DNA from 4 places in the Kitasatospora sp. NBC_00315 genome. Region 4 is predicted to be linked to each of the others. Evidence: riboswitches for the same ligand, from Rfam matches in the RefSeq annotation. Region 4 holds a riboswitch; each other region holds the start of a gene.

Region 1 (4,204 bases), 3.7 Mb from region 4:
GCCCGGGCCGTCCAGGAGCCCCGGAGCGCCGACGAGGCCCGGGCCGTCGAGCTGGCGCCCTACCGGATCCCGCGCGTCCCCGACACCGGCTGGGATCCGGCCCCGAGCCCCCGGCGGCGCTGGATCGGCCGCGGCCTGCTGTTCGGTGTGCTGGCCATCCAGGCGGCGCTCTCGCTGCGTCTGAACAGCGCCGCGCACCCGGACGAGGCGGTCTCGCTGATCGTCGGCCGCCAGGAGCTGGCCCGGCTGAGCGACGGCACCGCGGTCACCACCGACCTGATCCACCAGGTCACCGGACTGCCCTGGCTGTATCCGCCGCTGGCCGGCTTCGGCGTGAACGCCAGCGGTGTGTTCGGGGCCAGGCTGATCAGCCTGGTCTTCGCCCTGCTCACCACCACCCTGCTCTACTCGCTGACCCGACGGCTCTTCAACGAGCGCGCCGCCATCTGCGGTGCCGGGGCGTACGCCGTCCTGCAGTCCACCGTGGTCGTCGGCTTCTACGCCGCGCCGGACGCCCTCGCCGTCATGCTGGTGGCGCTCGCGGCCTGGCTGATCACGCTCACCGCCCGGGCCCCGGTGGTCACCGTGCTGCTGGCCGCGCCGGCCGCGGCGCTGGCGGCCGCGGTGGAGTACGCCTCGGTGCCGGCGCTGCCCGTCCTGCTCGCGCTGGCCCTGATCACCGCGTGGCCGCACCGGGGCGCCCTCCCCGCCGTGCTGCGCTCCCTCCTGCTCGGGCTGGGAACCGTCGGCGTGCTGCTGCCCTTCGGCATTCCGGCGGCCGTCTGGACGCACGCGACGATCCCGGCCCGAGGGACGCAGTCGGCCGGGTCGATCCTCCTCGCCGCCGTCCAGTGGGGCGGTCTGTTCACCGTGCTCGCCATCGCCGGAGCGGTCGCCTACGTCCGCCGGGAGCGGATGAACGAATCCCCCGACACCGACGCCGTCACCGCGTCGCGCCTGCGCCGGACCGCGCTCGGTGCGACCCTGTGCGCGGCGGCGCTGCTGATCCCCGCGCTGCACGCGTACCAGAACTCCTCGGCGGTGATGTTCCGCCACATCGGCTTCGGGATGCTCTTCGCGGCCCCGCTGGCCGGGGTGGGCATCACCCGGCTGGTCGGCGCGCACTTCCGCCACCCCCAGCTGGGCATCCTGGTCTGGGTCGCACTGCTCGCCCTGGGCCTGGACCAGGCGGCCCTGAGATTCCAGAACGGCCCCGACTCCGGCAGCCTGATGGGTGTCCTGCGCGCGAACGCCACGCCCCAGGGCCACTACCTCACCGAGGTCGACGGCCTGCCGGAGTACTACCTGGGCGGCGTCTCCCGGCCCGAGCAGTGGGTCTCGGCCCGGGCCGGGACGGACTACCAGGATCCGGCCGGGGTGAGGCACCAGGGACAGGACGGCACCGCGGCCGCCATCCGGGACGGCTACTTCACCCTGGTGGTGCTCGACAGCACCGCGCCGGCCGCCGTGACCAAGGTCATCACCGAGGCCGTCGAGAGCAGCGGGCGCTACCGTCTGATCGCGCAGTTCACCTCCACGACGGTCGACTCGGGCACCTACCGTGTGTTCCTCATGCACTGAGTGCAGCGACCGGCTTCCTGTGCGCAACACGCCAGTCGCCACTACATATGGGGCCGCGATAGTCAGCCGCCACTACATGTATGCTTTCCCTCGCTGTCGAAGCAGGGGAACCCGGTGGAAATCCGGGACTGCCCCGCAGCGGTGAGCGGGTGGCTGGGCCAGCATCCGCAAGTCCGATGACCTGCCGACGGTGTGCTCCAGGGCGTCCCCGCAGTCGCCAGCAGCACAGCAGTGACGTCCGGGCCTCGCGGGTGGGCCAGGGGGGTGATGTGCGCGCGCCGTCAGGTGTCCGCGCTGCGCTCCCCTGCGCCCAGACGGTCCGGTCCGCCCCCTCGCCGACCGCCGCCGCCAGGAGAGAAGCGCCTTGACCACCGCTGCCTCAGCCACCCTGCCCGCCCAGGGTTCCAGCACCTCCGCCCCGTCCGACCCGAAGGTCTCCGACCCGGGCGGAGCGCTCCTGCGGCTGCTGACCGACCGCAGCGCCGACCTGCCCGAGGTCGACCCCGGCCACGTCGCCGCCGCCGCCCTGCGCGGCCGCAACGCCGGCTCCGACTTCGCGGAGCTGCGCGGGCTGGCCGTCGAGGCCGCCGCGTCGATGATCGCCGAGGACCCGCAGTACTCGAAGCTCGCCGCCCGCCTGCTGGCGCTGGAGATCCAGGACGAGGCCGTCGGCCAGGGCGCCGTCTCCTTCTCCGCCTCGATCACCGTCGGCCACGCCGAGGGCCTGATCGGCGACGCCGCCGCCGCGTTCGTGGCGAAGCACGCCGACACGCTGGACGCGCTGATCGACCAGCGGGGCGACGACCGCTTCGAGTACTTCGGCCTGCGCACCGTGCAGTCGCGCTACCTGCTGCGCCACCCGATCACCCGCAAGGTGGTCGAGACCCCGCAGCACTTCCTGCTCCGCGTCGCGTCCGGCCTGGCGGTCGGCGACGACGAGCAGGCGGTGCGCGAGGTCGCCGAGCTGTACGCGCTGATGAGCGCGCTCTCGTACCTGCCGTCCTCGCCGACCCTGTTCAACTCGGGCACCCGGCACCCGCAGATGTCCAGCTGCTACCTGTTGGACTCGCCGCTGGACAACCTGGACTCGATCTACTCGCGCTACGCGCAGATCGCCCGGCTCTCCAAGCACGCCGGCGGCATCGGCCTGTCGTACTCCCGGATCCGCTCGCGCGGCTCGCTGATCCGGGGCACCAACGGCAAGTCCAACGGCATCGTGCCGTTCCTGCGCACCCTGGACTCCTCGGTGGCGGCGGTCAACCAGGGCGGCCGGCGCAAGGGCGCGGCCTGCGTCTACCTGGAGACCTGGCACGCGGACATCGAGGAGTTCCTGGAGCTGCGCGACAGCACCGGCGAGGAGGCGCGGCGCACCCACAACCTGAACCTCGCGCACTGGATCCCGGACGAGTTCATGCGCCGGGTCAACGCGGGCACCGACTGGTCGCTGTTCTCCCCGGCCGACGTCCCCGAGCTGGTCGACCTGTGGGGCGCCGAGTTCGACGCCGCCTACCTGGCGGCCGAGGCCGAGGGCAAGGCCCAGCGCACCATCCCCGCGCAGACGCTGTACGCCCGGATGATGCGCACCCTGGCGCAGACCGGCAACGGCTGGATGACCTTCAAGGACGCCTCCAACCGCGCCGCCAACCAGACCGCCGTGCCGGGCCGCACCGTGCACTCCTCGAACCTCTGCACCGAGATCATCGAGGTCACGGACGACTCCGAGACCGCCGTCTGCAACCTCGGCTCGGTCAACCTGGGCGCCCACGTGGCCCCCGGCGCCACCTCCGCCGACCTGCTGAACGCGATGGACTGGGAGCGGCTGGACACCACCGTGCGCACCGCGGTCACCTTCCTCGACCGCGTGGTGGACATCAACTTCTACCCGACCCCCGAGGCCGGCGCCTCCAACTCCCGCTGGCGGCCGGTGGGCCTGGGCGTGATGGGCCTGCAGGACGTCTTCTTCCGGCTGCGCCTGGACTTCGACTCCGCCGAGGCCAAGCGGCTCTCCACGCTGATCTCCGAGCGCATCATGCTGGTCGCCTACGAGCGCTCCAGCGAGCTGGCCGAGCAGCTGGGCCGGCACGAGGCGTACGCGGAGACCCGCGCCGCGCGCGGTCAGCTGCACATCGACCACTTCGAGACGGCCCCGCAGTGGGCGGAGCGCTGGAGCGCACTGCGCGCGCGGATCGCCGCGACCGGCCTGCGCAACTCGCTCCTGCTCGCCGTCGCACCGACCGCCACCATCGCCTCGATCGCGGGCGTCTACGAGTGCATCGAGCCGCAGGTGTCCAACCTGTTCAAGCGCGAGACCCTCTCCGGTGAGTTCCTCCAGGTCAACCCGTACCTGGTCCGCGAGCTGAAGGAGCTCGGCGTCTGGGACGCGCAGACCCGGGACGCGCTGCGCGAGGCCAACGGCTCCGTGCAGGAGCTCAACTGGCTGCCCGTCGAGGTGCGCTCGCTGTACCGCACCGCGTGGGAGCTGCCGCAGCGTGCGCTGATCGACCTGGCCGCCGCCCGGCAGCCGTACATCGACCAGAGCCAGTCGCTGAACCTCTTCATGGCCGCGCCCACCATCGGCAAGCTCAGCTCCATGTACGCGTACGCCTGGAAGGTCGGTCTCAAG
Region 2 (4,204 bases), 900 kb from region 4:
CAGGAGCAGTACCGGCCGGCCGGACCGGGGGAGCCCTGGTACCCGCCGCAGCACCGGACCCGCCGGTGCAGGGAGTGCGTGGCGGCGCTGCGGAGCCAGTGAGAGCGCCCGTCGCCGGGGTCGGCGGCTCGGGGAGCCGTCCGCGACCACCGCCCGGCGTACGACGGTGAGGGCTGACCGGTGTGGCCACCCCTCATACCCCGGCGGACGGCCCGGCCGCGCTCCGGACGGTCGTGCGGATTCCTAGAGGCCCTGCCAGGTCGGCTTGGCGGCGTAGGTGTCGCGGAAGTAGCCGGCGAGCTTGAGCCCCGAGGCGGCCGCCTCGTCCACGACCACGGTGGCGTGCGGGTGCAGCTGGAGCGCCGAGGCCGGGACGGCGGCGGCGAGCGGGCCCTCGACCGCGAGGGCGACGGCCTCGGCCTTCGCCTCGCCGGTGGCCAGCAGCACCAGGTGGCGGGCCTCCAGGATGGTGCCGATGCCCTGGGTGAGCACGTGGTGGGGGACGTCGTCCAGGCTGTCGAAGAACCGCGCGTTGTCCTCGCGGGTCTGCCGGGTGAGCGTCTTGATCCGGGTGCGGGAGGCGAGCGAGGAGCACGGCTCGTTGAAGCCGATGTGGCCGTCGGTGCCGATCCCCAGCAGCTGGAGGTCCACGCCGCCGGCCTCGGCCAGCGCCCGGTCGTAGGCGATGGCGGCCGCGGCGATGTCCTCGGCGTTGCCGTCCGGGCCGAGGAAGGAGTCCTCGGGCAGGCCGAGCGGCTCGACCACCTCGCGCAGGACGACCGAACGGTAGGACTCGGGGTGGCCCGCCGGCAGGCCGACGTACTCGTCCAGCTGGCAGACCCGCGCGCGGGAGGTGTCCAGCGACCCGGCCCGCACCCGGGCGGCCAGCGCCTGGTAGATCGGCAGCGGGGTCGAACCCGTGGCCACACCGAGCAGCGCGTCGGGCTTGACGGACAGCAGGTCGGCGATCGCCGCGGCGATGAGCTCGCCGCCGGCGGCGGCGTCGGGGACGATCACGATTTCCATGCGGGGGCCACCATTCCTGAACGACGTAGAGGTATAGACCATTCTGCTGTGTATACCCCTCCCAGGTCCACCCCGGCCCCGGTCGGACGGGGTCGGGACCGGGTGCGGATCTGGCCCCGAGCGTCGTCCGGTGCGCTGTTCGGTCAGCCGGTCAGCCGGTCAGCCGGTCAGCCGGTCAGCGGGTCAGCGGGTCAGCGGGTCAGCGGGTCAGCCGGTCGGACCGGCCGGCCTGCTCCGCCCTGTCGGCCCAGCGCCGTTCGACGCCGGCCATCCGCCAGTAGCCGAGGGCGCACGCCCAGACGACCACGAAGAGGCCGACGATGACGTAGCCCACGTTGTCCAGGCTGATGTCGGAGATCCAGCCGGTGACCGGGTCGGTGAGGTCGAGCTTGTCGTGCAGGACGCTGACCAGCTCGATGGTGCCGATGAGGAAGGCGACGGCGATCGAGAGGCCGGTGATGGTGAGGTTGTAGTAGACCTTGCGGACGGGGTTGGAGAACGCCCAGTGGTAGGCGAAGTTCATGAAGGTGCCGTCGAGGGTGTCGAACAGGCTCATGCCGCAGGCGAACAGCAGGGGCAGGCAGAGGATCGCGTACCAGGGCAGTCCGGAGGCCGCGCCGGAGCCGGCCATCACCATCAGGGTGACCTCGGTGGCGGTGTCGAAGCCCACGCCGAACAGCATGCCCAGCGGGAACATCTGGCCCGGGCGGGTGATGGACCTGGTCAGCCGGCCGAGAATGCGGTTCATGAAGCCGCGCTGGTCGAGGTGCTTCTCCAACTGCCTCTCGTCGAACTCGCCCGCGCGCATCGCCCTGTACACCTTGTGGATTCCCACCAGCGCAACCAGGTTGAGTGCGGCGATCAGGTAGAGGAAGGCGCCCGAGACGCTGGTGCCGATCACGCCGAGCGCGTTGTGGACCGGGGAGTTCTCGTCGACCAGGGTGCCGGCGACCTTGGCTCCCGCCGCGATCAGTGCGGCCAGCAGCATGACGACGCTGGAGTGGCCGAGGGCGAACCAGAAGCCGACCGAGACCGGGCGCTTGCCGTCGGCCATCAGCTTGCGGGTGGTGTTGTCGATCGCTGCGATGTGGTCGGCGTCGAAGGCGTGCCGCATGCCGAGGGTGTACGCGGTGATGCCGAGGCCGACGCCGAAGACCTGGGTGCCGACTGCGTAGTGGTTGGGCGCGACGAGCAGGAACAGGGTGCCGAAGGCCACCACGTGCATGGCGGCGATGGCGGCGAGCAGGCCGCCGGTCCGGATGGTGTCCCTGCGCTCCCAGCGCGGTCCGGGTCGCGACTGCTGCGGTGACTGCGTTGACTGCGGTGACTGCGGTGACTGCGCCGGTCGGGTCGAACGGGGTGCGCGGGGTGATCGGGGGGTGTCTCCGGTCAGGGTCATGCTCGGCGGCCTCTCCAGCTCCTCGATGGGGGCACCCCCGGCGTGGGCCGGGGGAGTCGTGCATGCCGTGGCCGGTCTCCTGGCTTCGGGCATGCCTCCCGACCGGCGTACCGGCTGAGGGGCGTCGCATCGCCATCCGGCCTTCCCGGGGCCTGGCGGCTCCGGTGGCTGTCCGCGCGGAGGCGGGCACGATGGGGACACTTCCCGTTCACAGTGGCGAGGGCCGCTCCGGACTGGACCCTGACGGGCCGGCACCGGAATTCCCGAACACCACGGCGAGGAACACGGTAGGTGCTGGCCTCGGAGATCGACAAGTCTGCGCAGTTGCGCAGATATTGCAACAAGAGTTTCCGGAGGTCGCCGGACCGGCGTGCAGCACGGCCGGACGGCGGCACAGCTGAGGGGGCGGCAGCGGCGTGGCCACACGCGCCAGTCCGGCCCGGCAGCGGCTCACGGGCGAGCGGACGAGCGGACGACCTGACGGTGGGTGACCGGGCGCGGTGTGACCGGGTGACCGGGTGACGGGGTGACGAGGGTGGCCGGGGCAGGCGGGTACGCGGTCAAGGCTCAGCGGCAGCGGCAGCGGCAGCGGCAGCGGCAGCGGCAGCGGGCGCGGGGCAGCGGCCGGGGGCACGGGAACACGGGCCAGGCCCACCGGGCGGCCGGTCCCGCCGCTACGACCGCCGGGCGTCCGCCCGTGCCCGAGTGCTCAGGGCCGACGGCTGAGGCGTGTCCCCACGAGGGCATGCGGTCGGGCAGGCGGCGGCCCGCCGCGTCGGGGGCGGGTCAGGGACGCGCCAGCCGGCGTTCGCCGCCCGCTCCCGGCTGGTAGGCCAGGCCGTAGTGCCGGAAGACGGCCTCCTCGTCCTCGGCGGGCAGGATGTCGTCCGTGCCGATCGCCGGTGCGTCCTTCACGAGGGACTTGTCGTAGCCGACCTTCAGATAGCCGGGCCCGACGACCGCGTCCTCGATGGGGACGAAGACCAGGCGGTGGCGGGTGGGCAGGCCGATCTGGACCGTGGCCATGGCCGGCAGGTCGGTGACGGTGTCGACGTAGACGGCCTCCAACGTGCCGATCTTTCGCCCGCCGGTGTCGACGACGTCGTGGGTCCGCCACTCGCGGATATCGCCTACCTGGATCACCGTGACTCCCTTCACGCGGTTGGTCCCGCACTGCCGTCCGACCGGCGGCCCGCACTTCAGCTTGCCCCGGACAGGTCGCGCGCACCACCGGCGCGGCCGCTCCGAGCCGGGCGGCGGGGCCCAGCAGGTGCCGAAACCCCAGCCGGACGGCAGAGTCGAAAGAAGAGTCGAAAGGTGCCCGGTGTCAGCCGGGCGCACCCGGCGTCGCCGTTTCCCACGTGGAACCCGCCACCCCGGGGAACCCGCCCCACCCCGGGGAACCCGCCCCACCGCGGGGGACCCGACGAGAGGAGGCCGAGTCACCGTGCACGCATCCCCACCACCCGAGTCCGCCCGGCCGGCGCGGCAGCGGACCGATCCCGGCGTGGTCGCCGGGCGCGTCGCCGAGCGGCGGGCCCACCTCGGTCTGTCGGAGGCGGATCTGGCCGTACGGGCCGGTATGGCGCCGCCGTACCTGGAGCATCTGCTCGAAGCCGGTCCGGAGTTCGACCCGGGAGGCTACCTGCGGATCGCCGCAGCCCTGCGGACGACCTACCAGGACCTGCTCGAAGGGCGCAGCGACCTGCCGCCGGGGCAGAGCGGAGCGTCGCCGCGTCCCGTCCTGATCCATCTCAACGGTGCCGAGTGCTGGGACCT
Region 3 (4,204 bases), 4.5 Mb from region 4:
AGCACCGGACGGCCGGTCAGGCCGTGCAGCATCTCCAGGCCGGGCCGCAGCAGCCGGGCGTCGCCGCGGAACTTGTTGACGAACCAGCCGGCCACATGCCGCTGGTCCTCGGCGGAGAGCAGCGCGAGCGTGCCGTACATCGCCGCGAACACCCCGCCCCGGTCGATGTCGCCGACCACGACCACCGGCAGGCCGGCGGCGGTGGCCAGGCCCATGTTGGCGATGTCGCGGTCGCGCAGGTTGATCTCGGCCGGCGAGCCCGCGCCCTCGCAGACCACCACGTCGTAGCGGCCGCGCAGATCGGCCAGGCACTCCAGGGACCGTTCCAGCAGGACGGGCTTGCGCTCGCGGTAGTCCAGCGCGCCGACCTCGGCGACCGCCCGTCCGAGCAGCACCACCTGGCTGCGGCCGTCCGCGCCCGGCTTGAGCAGCACCGGGTTCATCGCCGCCTCCGGCTCGACCCCGGCCGCCTGGGCCTGCATCGCCTGCGCGCGGCCGATCTCGGCGCCGTCGGCCGTGACGAAGGAGTTGAGCGACATGTTCTGCGCCTTGAACGGCGCCACGCTCACACCCTGCCGGGCCAGCCACCGGCAGATCCCGGCGGTGACCACGCTCTTGCCCGCGTCCGAGGTCGTCCCGGCGACCAGCAGTGCGCCACTCAATTCAGGCCACCCTCTCGTTGACCGCCGACGCGTTGACCGCCGACTCGTTGACCGCCGGCCGTGCGGCGGGCGCCGCGCAGCAGGACGTGCCCGGCCACCGTGACGCCGAGGGCGAGCAGGCCGACCCGGCGGGACAGCAGGCAGGCCCGCTCGATGTCGTCCACCCCGACCGGTCGCAGCCCCTCGCCCAGCACCGGCCGGTGCTCGGTGCGCTCGCCGTATCGCAGCGTGCCGCCCAGCCGGACGCCCAGCGCGCCCGCGAAGGCGGCCTCGGCCTGGCCGGCGTTGGGGCTCGGATGGGCGGAGCCGTCCCGCCGCCAGATCTGCCAGGCGGTGGCCGGCCGCGGCGCGGCGCAGACCGTCAGCAGGGCGGTGAGCCGGGCGCCCGGCCAGCCCGCGAGGTCGTCCAGCCGCGCGGAGGCCCAGCCGAAGCGGGCGTGGCGCGGGGAGCGGTGACCGACCATCGCGTCCAGCGTGTTGACCGCGCGGAAGGCGAGCAGGCCGGGCACGCCCGCGAGGGAGCCCCAGACCAGCGCGTTGACCACCGCGTCGGCGGTGTTCTCGGCCACCGACTCCACCACGGCGCGGGCGATCTGCCGCTCGTCGAGCGAACTCGGGTCGCGTCCGCACAGGTGCGGCAGCCGGTCGCGGGCGGCCGCGAGATCGCCCGCGTCGAGGGAGCGTCCGATGGTGCGGGCCTCCCGGGTGAGCGAGGTGCCCCCGAGCACCGTCCAGGTCGCGGCGGCGGTGAGTGCGGCGCGCCCGGCGGGGGAGTGCCGAACCGCGCCCTGGGCCAGCGCGGCGCCGGCCGCGACCGCGCCGACGCAGAGCGCCGTGTAGGCGGCGCCGGCCGCTCGCCGGTCGCGCCAGAGCAGCCGCTCCAGCCGGCCCGCCGCGGTGCCGAAGGCGGCCACCGGGTGGCCGCGGCGGGGGTCGGCGAAGCCGGCGTCGGCGAGGTAGCCGGCGACGGCGCCGAGGGCGAAGGCCGCGCCGCGGTTCAGCCCGCGCACGGCGGGGGCGTGGTGGTGTGGTGGCGCTCTCGGCCGGGGGGCGTCCGGTCCGACGACGGCCGACGGGCGGCCCGGGCAGCCTGCATGGCGTGCGTGTCCTCACTCAGGGTCCGCGCCCTGGATCGACGTACCGGGGGCGAGAGTCTCCTGGCTTCCGGTACGGCACGCCCCCTGGGCCGGTCGCGGGCCCCGAGGGGCGGCTGCGGGCCTGCGGGAACGTGCTCCCCGGTGACAGTGGCGGGACCGCGCCGGATTCGCACCGGCTTCCTCTCCATTTGCCTCCGTTTGGCTGAAGGATCCCATCACGCTGTTCGACCGGGCGTCAACCGAGGCCACGGAGGGTTTGGTCACACGCCGGGCGCGTCGCCGGCACCGGCCCCGCCGCCGGGACCGGCCGCCCGGGCGGCCGCCTGACGGACCGACGGCCGCGCCACCGCCGCCCCGGCCGGGGTGGCGCTACCCGCGTAGTTCCCCTCGGCCGGGGAACCGTCACTACCTCCGAGCGGGGAGCCCGCCGGGCCGAGCGCCCCTGGAGGATTCACCAGTCGCGCCGGGGGGCCCGGTCGCCCGGCTTCGTGCGTTCGGCGACTGGGGCGGCCCGGGCACGGCCCGTACGGTCGACTCCCATGCGACCCAGACAGCCCTCCGCGACGCCGCTGCCCTTCTCGCCGAGGGCGGCCCGGGCGCACCGGGCCGGCCTGGGCCTGACCCCCGCTCAGGTGGCCGAGGGCATGGCCGCGCACGGCGTGCGGTTGCTCCCGGCCCACGTCCTGGGCTGGGAGAGCGGCGAGATCAGGCCGTCGGAGGACGAGTTCATCGCCCTGGCCCGGGCGCTGTGGTGCCCGCCCGTCCAGCTGATGGGCACCCGCCCGGCCTGTCTGCGCGACTTCCGGCTGGCCCGCGAGCTGAGCCGGGAGGAGGCGGCCCGCCGGATCGGGGTGGCGCCCCGGGCCTACCAGGCGGTCGAGGACGGCGGCCAGTGGGGCGGCGACGAGGACCGGACCTACGCCCTGGCCCAGGTACTGGGGCTGACGCTGCGGGACGTGGTGGCGGTGCTCGGGCGCGGGGAGGAGCTCGACCGGCGGCTGCGGCGCGGGGTCGACGGGCGGTGGCAGGCGCAGGTGAAGGCGATCGGGCGGATGGTGCCGGTGCCCGCGCAGACTCTGGGCGCCGTCCTGGCGCAACTGCAGGAGGAGTACCGGGTGACCGGGCACTGGGGCGCCGGCAGCTGGAGCTCCAGTGCCCGGAGCGGGCCCGAGCCGGCCCCGCAGAGCCGTCCGCTCGACGAGCGGTTCTGGGAGCTGATGGCACTGCGCCCCACCGACATACCGGTCTGACCGTCCTCCCGCGCCCTGCGCCCTGCGCCCCGCCCCCTGCCCGTGCCCCCTGCCCCCTGCCCCTGCCCCCTGTCCCCTGCGCCCTGTCCCCTGCGCCCTTGCTCCGCGGGTCCCTTGCTCCGCGGGCCCGCTCGGCTCGGCCCCGCTCGGCCCGGCCGGCCCGGGCCCCCTTCGGGCGCCGCCCGGCGTGCCCCGGACGGCCCCGCACCGGTGGCCGTCCGCCCGCGCGGCGCGTGGACTGGTGTGCGTATGCATCCGGGCCTCGGCCGGCGCCGCGGCACAGCAGCAGGCAGCAGAGCGGGGAGTGGGATATGCGCTGGGGAACCGCGGCCGTCGTGGCGGCCGCCGCGGCCGGGACGGGCATCGCCGTCCTGGCACTCGGACGCAGGGTGTCGGAGCGCGCGGTACATCCCCGCGCCGCCGCGGCGAAGGGCGCAAAGGGCGCGGCGCAGGTGAGGGTGCTGGGCCTGGCCGCCGGACGCGTCGTGCTCACCCCCACCCCGCAGACCACCCGCCCCGGCCGCTACGCCCTGGAGTGGGGCGGCGGGGGGCACGCGGTCGTCGGCGAGGTCCTGCAGAGCGACCGGCAGGGCGTCACCCGTCGGCTGGAGCGCGCCGACAACGGCACGCTGGACATCGGCACGGCCGTCCGGCTCACCCCCCGGGTGTACCTGGGCGACCCGGAGCGCGCGCTCGGGCTGCCCTTCATCGAGACCGCGTCCGAGGGCGAGTCCGGTCCGCTGCCCGCCTGGTACGTGGACGGCAGGCGGGGCACCTGGGTGCTGCTGGTGCACGGGCCGGGCGCCGACCGGCAGCAGACGCTCTGCGCGGTACCGCTGCTGCACCGGCTCGCGCTGCCGGTGCTCTCGGTCACCTACCGGGGGGACGAGGACGCGCCGGCCTCGCCCGACGGGCTCGGCCACTTCGGCGACACGGAGTGGCGCGACGTCGAGGCCGCGATCCGCCTCGCCCTCGACAGCGGCGCGGGCCGGGTCGTCCTCTACGGGTGGTCGCTGGGCGCCACCATGGCCCTGCAGACGGCGGCCCGCTCCGCCTGGGCCTCCGCGGTCAGCGGGCTGATCCTGGACTCGCCGGTGCTGGACCTGCCGGCCACCATCCGCCGGGAGGCGACCGGAGCGGGCGTCAGCGCCCCGCTCGCCGGGCTGGGCGCGCTGGCCGCCGAAGGGCGCTCCAA
Region 4 (4,204 bases):
GCGATCCCTCGATCATGCGTCGGACGGGTGCACTGCCCTCCGCCGTGCAGTGCCGCACCAGGGCCTGGACCTCGCGGTGCAGTGCCGGGACGGGCGGGTCGAGCGGAGGCCGGTCGATCACCGCCCGCGTGAGGCGCTGCTCGAAGTCCTGGTCGCGCTCGAACACCAGGGCCTCCTTCGAGGCGAAGTGGGCGAAGACGGTGGTGACGGCCACGTCGGCCTCGGCTGCCACGTCACGGATGCCCACGGCGTCGTACCCGCGCTCCAGGAAGAGGCGCAGCGCCGTGTCGGCGATCTTCTGGCGCGTCACGGCCTTCTTGCGGTCGCGGCGTCCGGGCGGCTCGGTCATGCCATGACCCTACCAGGTATGAATCAATAACTGTTGTGAAACACTAACTGTTAGGTCTATCTTCGGCCGCATGAGGAAAATCAGCTTCGCCGAGTTCGGCGGTCCCGAGGTCCTGCAACTGGTGGAAGCCGAGGAGCCCCACGCGGGCCCCGGTCGGATACGCATCGCCGTACGGGCGGCGGGTGTCAACCCCGTCGACTGGAGGATCCGGGAGGGCCAGGTTCTGGGAGCCCATCCGGTCGAGCTGCCCGCCGGGCTCGGACTGGACGCCGCCGGGGTGGTGGACGAGGTCGGTGAGGGCGTCGAGGGGGTCGAGGTCGGCGACCGCGTGTTCGGCGAAGGTGCCGACACGTACGCCGAATTCGCTGTGCTGTCGGCCTGGGCCCGGATGCCCGAGGGGCTGCCCTTCGAGGAGGCGGCCGGGTACCCGTCGGTGGTGGAGACCGCGCTGCGCGTCATCCGCGAGGTCGGCGTGCGGCCCGGCCAGACACTGCTGGTCAGCGGCGCGTCCGGCGGCGTCGGGTCGGCGGTGCTGCAGATCGCGCGCGCGCGCGGCATCGCGGTGATCGGCACGGCCGGGGCTGCGAACCAGGACTACCTGCGCGGCCTGGGCGCCCTCGCCACGACCTACCACGAGGGCTGGGTCGACCGGGTGCGGCTTTTCGGCCGGGTCGACGCGGCCCTCGACCTGGCCGGCTCGGGCGTCATCCGCGAACTCGTCGAGCTGACAGGGCACCCGCGCAAGGTCGTCTCCATCGCCGACCTCGGCGCGCCGCAGCTGGGCGTCCGGTTCTCCGGCGTGGCCGGGAGCGTGCCGGACGCGCTCGCCGAGGCCGTCGACCTCATCTCCACGGGCAGACTCCACATCCCGGTCGAGAAGTCGTACCCGCTCACCGAGGCAGCGGCGGCGCACACCGACAGCCGCCTCGGTCATACCCGGGGGCGCCGGGTCCTGGTCGTCTGAGGCGCGGCCCGCGCGGCATTCCGCAGCCGCGCGGCCCGCTCGGCGTCCCGCGCCGACCGGCCGGTCACCAGCGGGTGGGGGAGCGGCGTCGGACGAAGCGGGCAGACGCGCCTCGCCCGCCAGGGCGACCGCGGCGCCCTCCGCCGGGATCCGGTTCGGGCCGTCGGCCCTTCCGGGGGGCCGGTCGCCGCCCGGTGCGGAGGCGGCCAGGACATCGCCTGTCCCGCTCGTCGGTCCGGGCGGTGGGCGGGGGATCTCACGGACGCGCGGCCGGCGTACTAGGCTGTGGCTCGCAGTTGGTTCGCCCTGTCCGCCAGGCAGGTGCGTCGTAAGAGGGAACCCGGTGTGAATCCGGGACTGCCCCGCAGCGGTGAGTGGGAACGACCGCCGTCACATGCACTGGGCCCCAGCGGGGCCCGGGAAGCGACGGCCAGTAGGTGCCGGACAGGCCGAAGGCCCGACCGGTGTGCCCATGAGTCCGAAGACCTGCCACTGCCCGTGTGCGACCGCACGCGGTGATCTCGGTGACCTCGTGGGCGGGTCGGCGGAGCGGGCGGGCCCATCCCGGTGCCACGCCCCGACTGCTGTTCCTTCGTGCCCCCGTGCCCTCCCGGGATCGCAACGCGACTCGCGAAGGAGAGTTCCGTGTCACCGAGTTCGACCACACCGCCGGCCACCGTCCACGGCTACCCGCGTCAGGGCCCGAACCGAGAGCTGAAGAAGGCGATCGAGGGGTACTGGGCGGGGCGCGTCACCGCGGCCGACCTGCGCACCGCCGCCGCCGGGCTGCGCCGCGACACCTGGCGGCGCCTCACCGAGGCCGGTATCGCCGAAGTGCCCACCGGGGACTTCTCGTTGTACGACCACGTGCTCGACGCCACCGTCGCGGTGGGCGCCGTTCCGGAGCGGCACCGCGCCGCCGTCGAGGCGGATCCGCTGGACGGGTACTTCGCCATGGCCCGCGGCACCCAGGCGGTCGCACCGCTGGAGATGACCAAGTGGTTCGACACCAACTACCACTATCTCGTGCCCGAGTTGGGACCGGACACCGCATTCGCCGCCAACTCGTCCAAGGCGGTCGGCGAACTGCGCGAGGCGATCGCGCTGGGCCACACCGCACGGCCGGTCCTGGTCGGCCCGCTGACCTACCTGCTGCTCGCCAAGCCCGCCCCCGGGGTGGCGGCGGACTTCCGGCCGCTGACCCTGCTGGACCGCCTGCTGCCCGTCTACGCCGAGCTCCTGGCGGACCTGCGAGCGGCCGGCGCCGAGTGGGTCCAGCTGGACGAGCCCGCGCTCGTCCAGGACCGCAGCCCGGCGGAGTTGAACGCCGCGGCGCGGATCTACCGTGACCTCGGCGCTCTCGCGGACCGACCCAGGATCCTGGTCGCGACGTACTTCGGCCGAGCCGGTGAGGCCCTGCCGATCCTGGCCAGGGCCCCGATCGAGGGCGTCGCCCTCGACTTCACCGGGCCCGGCGCCGCCAACCTGGACGAACTCGCCGCCGTCGGCGGCCTGCCCGGCAAGCGCCTGGTCGCGGGGGTGGTGGACGGCCGCAACATCTGGATCAACGACCTGGAGAAGTCGCTCGCCACCCTGGCCACCCTGCTCGGCCTGGCCGACCGGGTGGACGTCGCGCCGTCCTGCTCCCTGCTGCACGTCCCGCTCGACGCCGACGCGGAGCGCGACCTCGACCCGCAGGTCGCCCGCTGGCTGGCCTTCGCCCGCCAGAAGACCGACGAGACCGTGCTGCTCGCCAGGGCCCTGAGCCAGGGCACGCACACCCTGACGGCCGAACTGGCGGCCAACCGCGCCGACCTGGCCTCCCGCGCCGCCTCCGCGCTCACCCACGACCCGGCCGTCCGCGCCCGGGCCGGCGCCGCCACGGCGGAGCACGCCCGCCGGGCCCGGACCTATCCCGAGCGGGCCGAGGCCCAGCGGGCCCGGCTGGGCCTGCCGTTGCTGCCGACCACCACCATCGGCTCCTTCCCGCAGACCACCGAACTGCGCACCGCCCGCGCCGACCTGCGCGCCGGGCGCCTCGGCGCCGACGGCTACCGCGAGCGGATGGAGGCCGAGGTCCGCGAGGTGATCGCCTACCAGGAGAAGGCCGGCCTGGACGTCCTCGTCCACGGTGAACCCGAACGCAACGACATGGTCCAGTACTTCGCCGAACAGCTCACCGGCTACCTCGCCACCAGGCACGGCTGGGTGCAGTCCTACGGCACCCGCTACGTCCGCCCGCCGGTCCTGGCCGGCGACATCTCCCGTCCGCACCCGATGACCGTCGACTGGTACCGCTTCGCACAGGATCTGACGGACCGTCCGGTCAAGGGCATGCTCACCGGCCCGGTCACCATGCTCGCCTGGTCCTTCGTCCGCGACGACCAGCCCCTCGCCGACACCGCCCGCCAGGTCGCCCTCGCCCTGCGCGAGGAGGTCACCGACCTGGAGGCCGCCGGCGCCGCCGTCATCCAGGTGGACGAGCCCGCCCTGCGCGAAACCCTCCCGCTGCGCGCCGCGGACCGCCCGGCCTACCTGGCCTGGGCCACCGGGGCCTTCCGTCTCAGCACCTCGGGCGTGCGGGCGGACACCCAGATCCACACCCACATGTGCTACGCCGAGTTCGGCGAGATCATGACCGCGATCGACGAGCTCGACGCGGACGTGATCTCCCTGGAGGCGGCCCGCTCGCACATGCAGGTCGCCCACGAGCTGGCCGGGGCCGGCTACCCCCGTGAGGTCGGGCCGGGCGTCTACGACATCCACTCCCCGCGGGTGCCCGGCACCGAGGAGGCCGCCGCCCTGCTCCGCGCCGGCCTGGCGGCCATTCCCGCCGAGCGGCTCTGGGTCAACCCCGACTGCGGACTGAAGACCCGCGGCTGGCCGGAGAC

Evidence for each region. Region 4 has a riboswitch for cobalamin ahead of metE (5-methyltetrahydropteroyltriglutamate--homocysteine S-methyltransferase). Riboswitches for the same ligand answer to the same signal wherever they lie in the genome.
Region 1: it holds a riboswitch for cobalamin, as region 4 does, so the genes downstream of both, OG823_RS12770 (ribonucleoside-diphosphate reductase subunit alpha) here and metE (5-methyltetrahydropteroyltriglutamate--homocysteine S-methyltransferase) in region 4, are expected to answer to the same signal.
Region 2: it holds a riboswitch for cobalamin, as region 4 does, so the genes downstream of both, OG823_RS32365 (HoxN/HupN/NixA family nickel/cobalt transporter) here and metE (5-methyltetrahydropteroyltriglutamate--homocysteine S-methyltransferase) in region 4, are expected to answer to the same signal.
Region 3: it holds a riboswitch for cobalamin, as region 4 does, so the genes downstream of both, OG823_RS09625 (cobalamin biosynthesis protein) here and metE (5-methyltetrahydropteroyltriglutamate--homocysteine S-methyltransferase) in region 4, are expected to answer to the same signal.

Annotation. Positions count from the first base shown of each region.
Region 1 is NZ_CP108025.1:3,198,336-3,202,539, forward strand. It holds gene OG823_RS12765 (glycosyltransferase family 39 protein) at 1-1,581, shown strand, start outside; cobalamin riboswitch at 1,645-1,785, shown strand; gene OG823_RS12770 (ribonucleoside-diphosphate reductase subunit alpha) at 1,970-4,204, shown strand, end outside.
Region 2 is NZ_CP108025.1:7,795,811-7,800,014, forward strand. It holds gene OG823_RS32355 (hypothetical protein) at 1-102, shown strand, start outside; gene OG823_RS32360 (glucosamine-6-phosphate deaminase) at 244-1,026, opposite strand; gene OG823_RS32365 (HoxN/HupN/NixA family nickel/cobalt transporter) at 1,226-2,425, opposite strand; cobalamin riboswitch at 2,477-2,715, opposite strand; gene OG823_RS32370 (PRC-barrel domain-containing protein) at 3,212-3,568, opposite strand; gene OG823_RS32375 (pyridoxamine 5'-phosphate oxidase family protein) at 3,873-4,204, shown strand, end outside.
Region 3 is NZ_CP108025.1:2,424,702-2,428,905, reverse strand. It holds gene OG823_RS09630 (cobyric acid synthase) at 1-662, opposite strand, end outside; gene OG823_RS09625 (cobalamin biosynthesis protein) at 659-1,663, opposite strand; cobalamin riboswitch at 1,792-1,988, opposite strand; gene OG823_RS09620 (transcriptional regulator) at 2,299-3,009, shown strand; gene OG823_RS09615 (alpha/beta hydrolase family protein) at 3,321-4,204, shown strand, end outside.
Region 4 is NZ_CP108025.1:6,895,890-6,900,093, forward strand. It holds gene OG823_RS28965 (TetR/AcrR family transcriptional regulator) at 1-349, opposite strand, end outside; gene OG823_RS28970 (NADP-dependent oxidoreductase) at 420-1,313, shown strand; cobalamin riboswitch at 1,594-1,822, shown strand; gene metE (5-methyltetrahydropteroyltriglutamate--homocysteine S-methyltransferase) at 1,959-4,204, shown strand, end outside.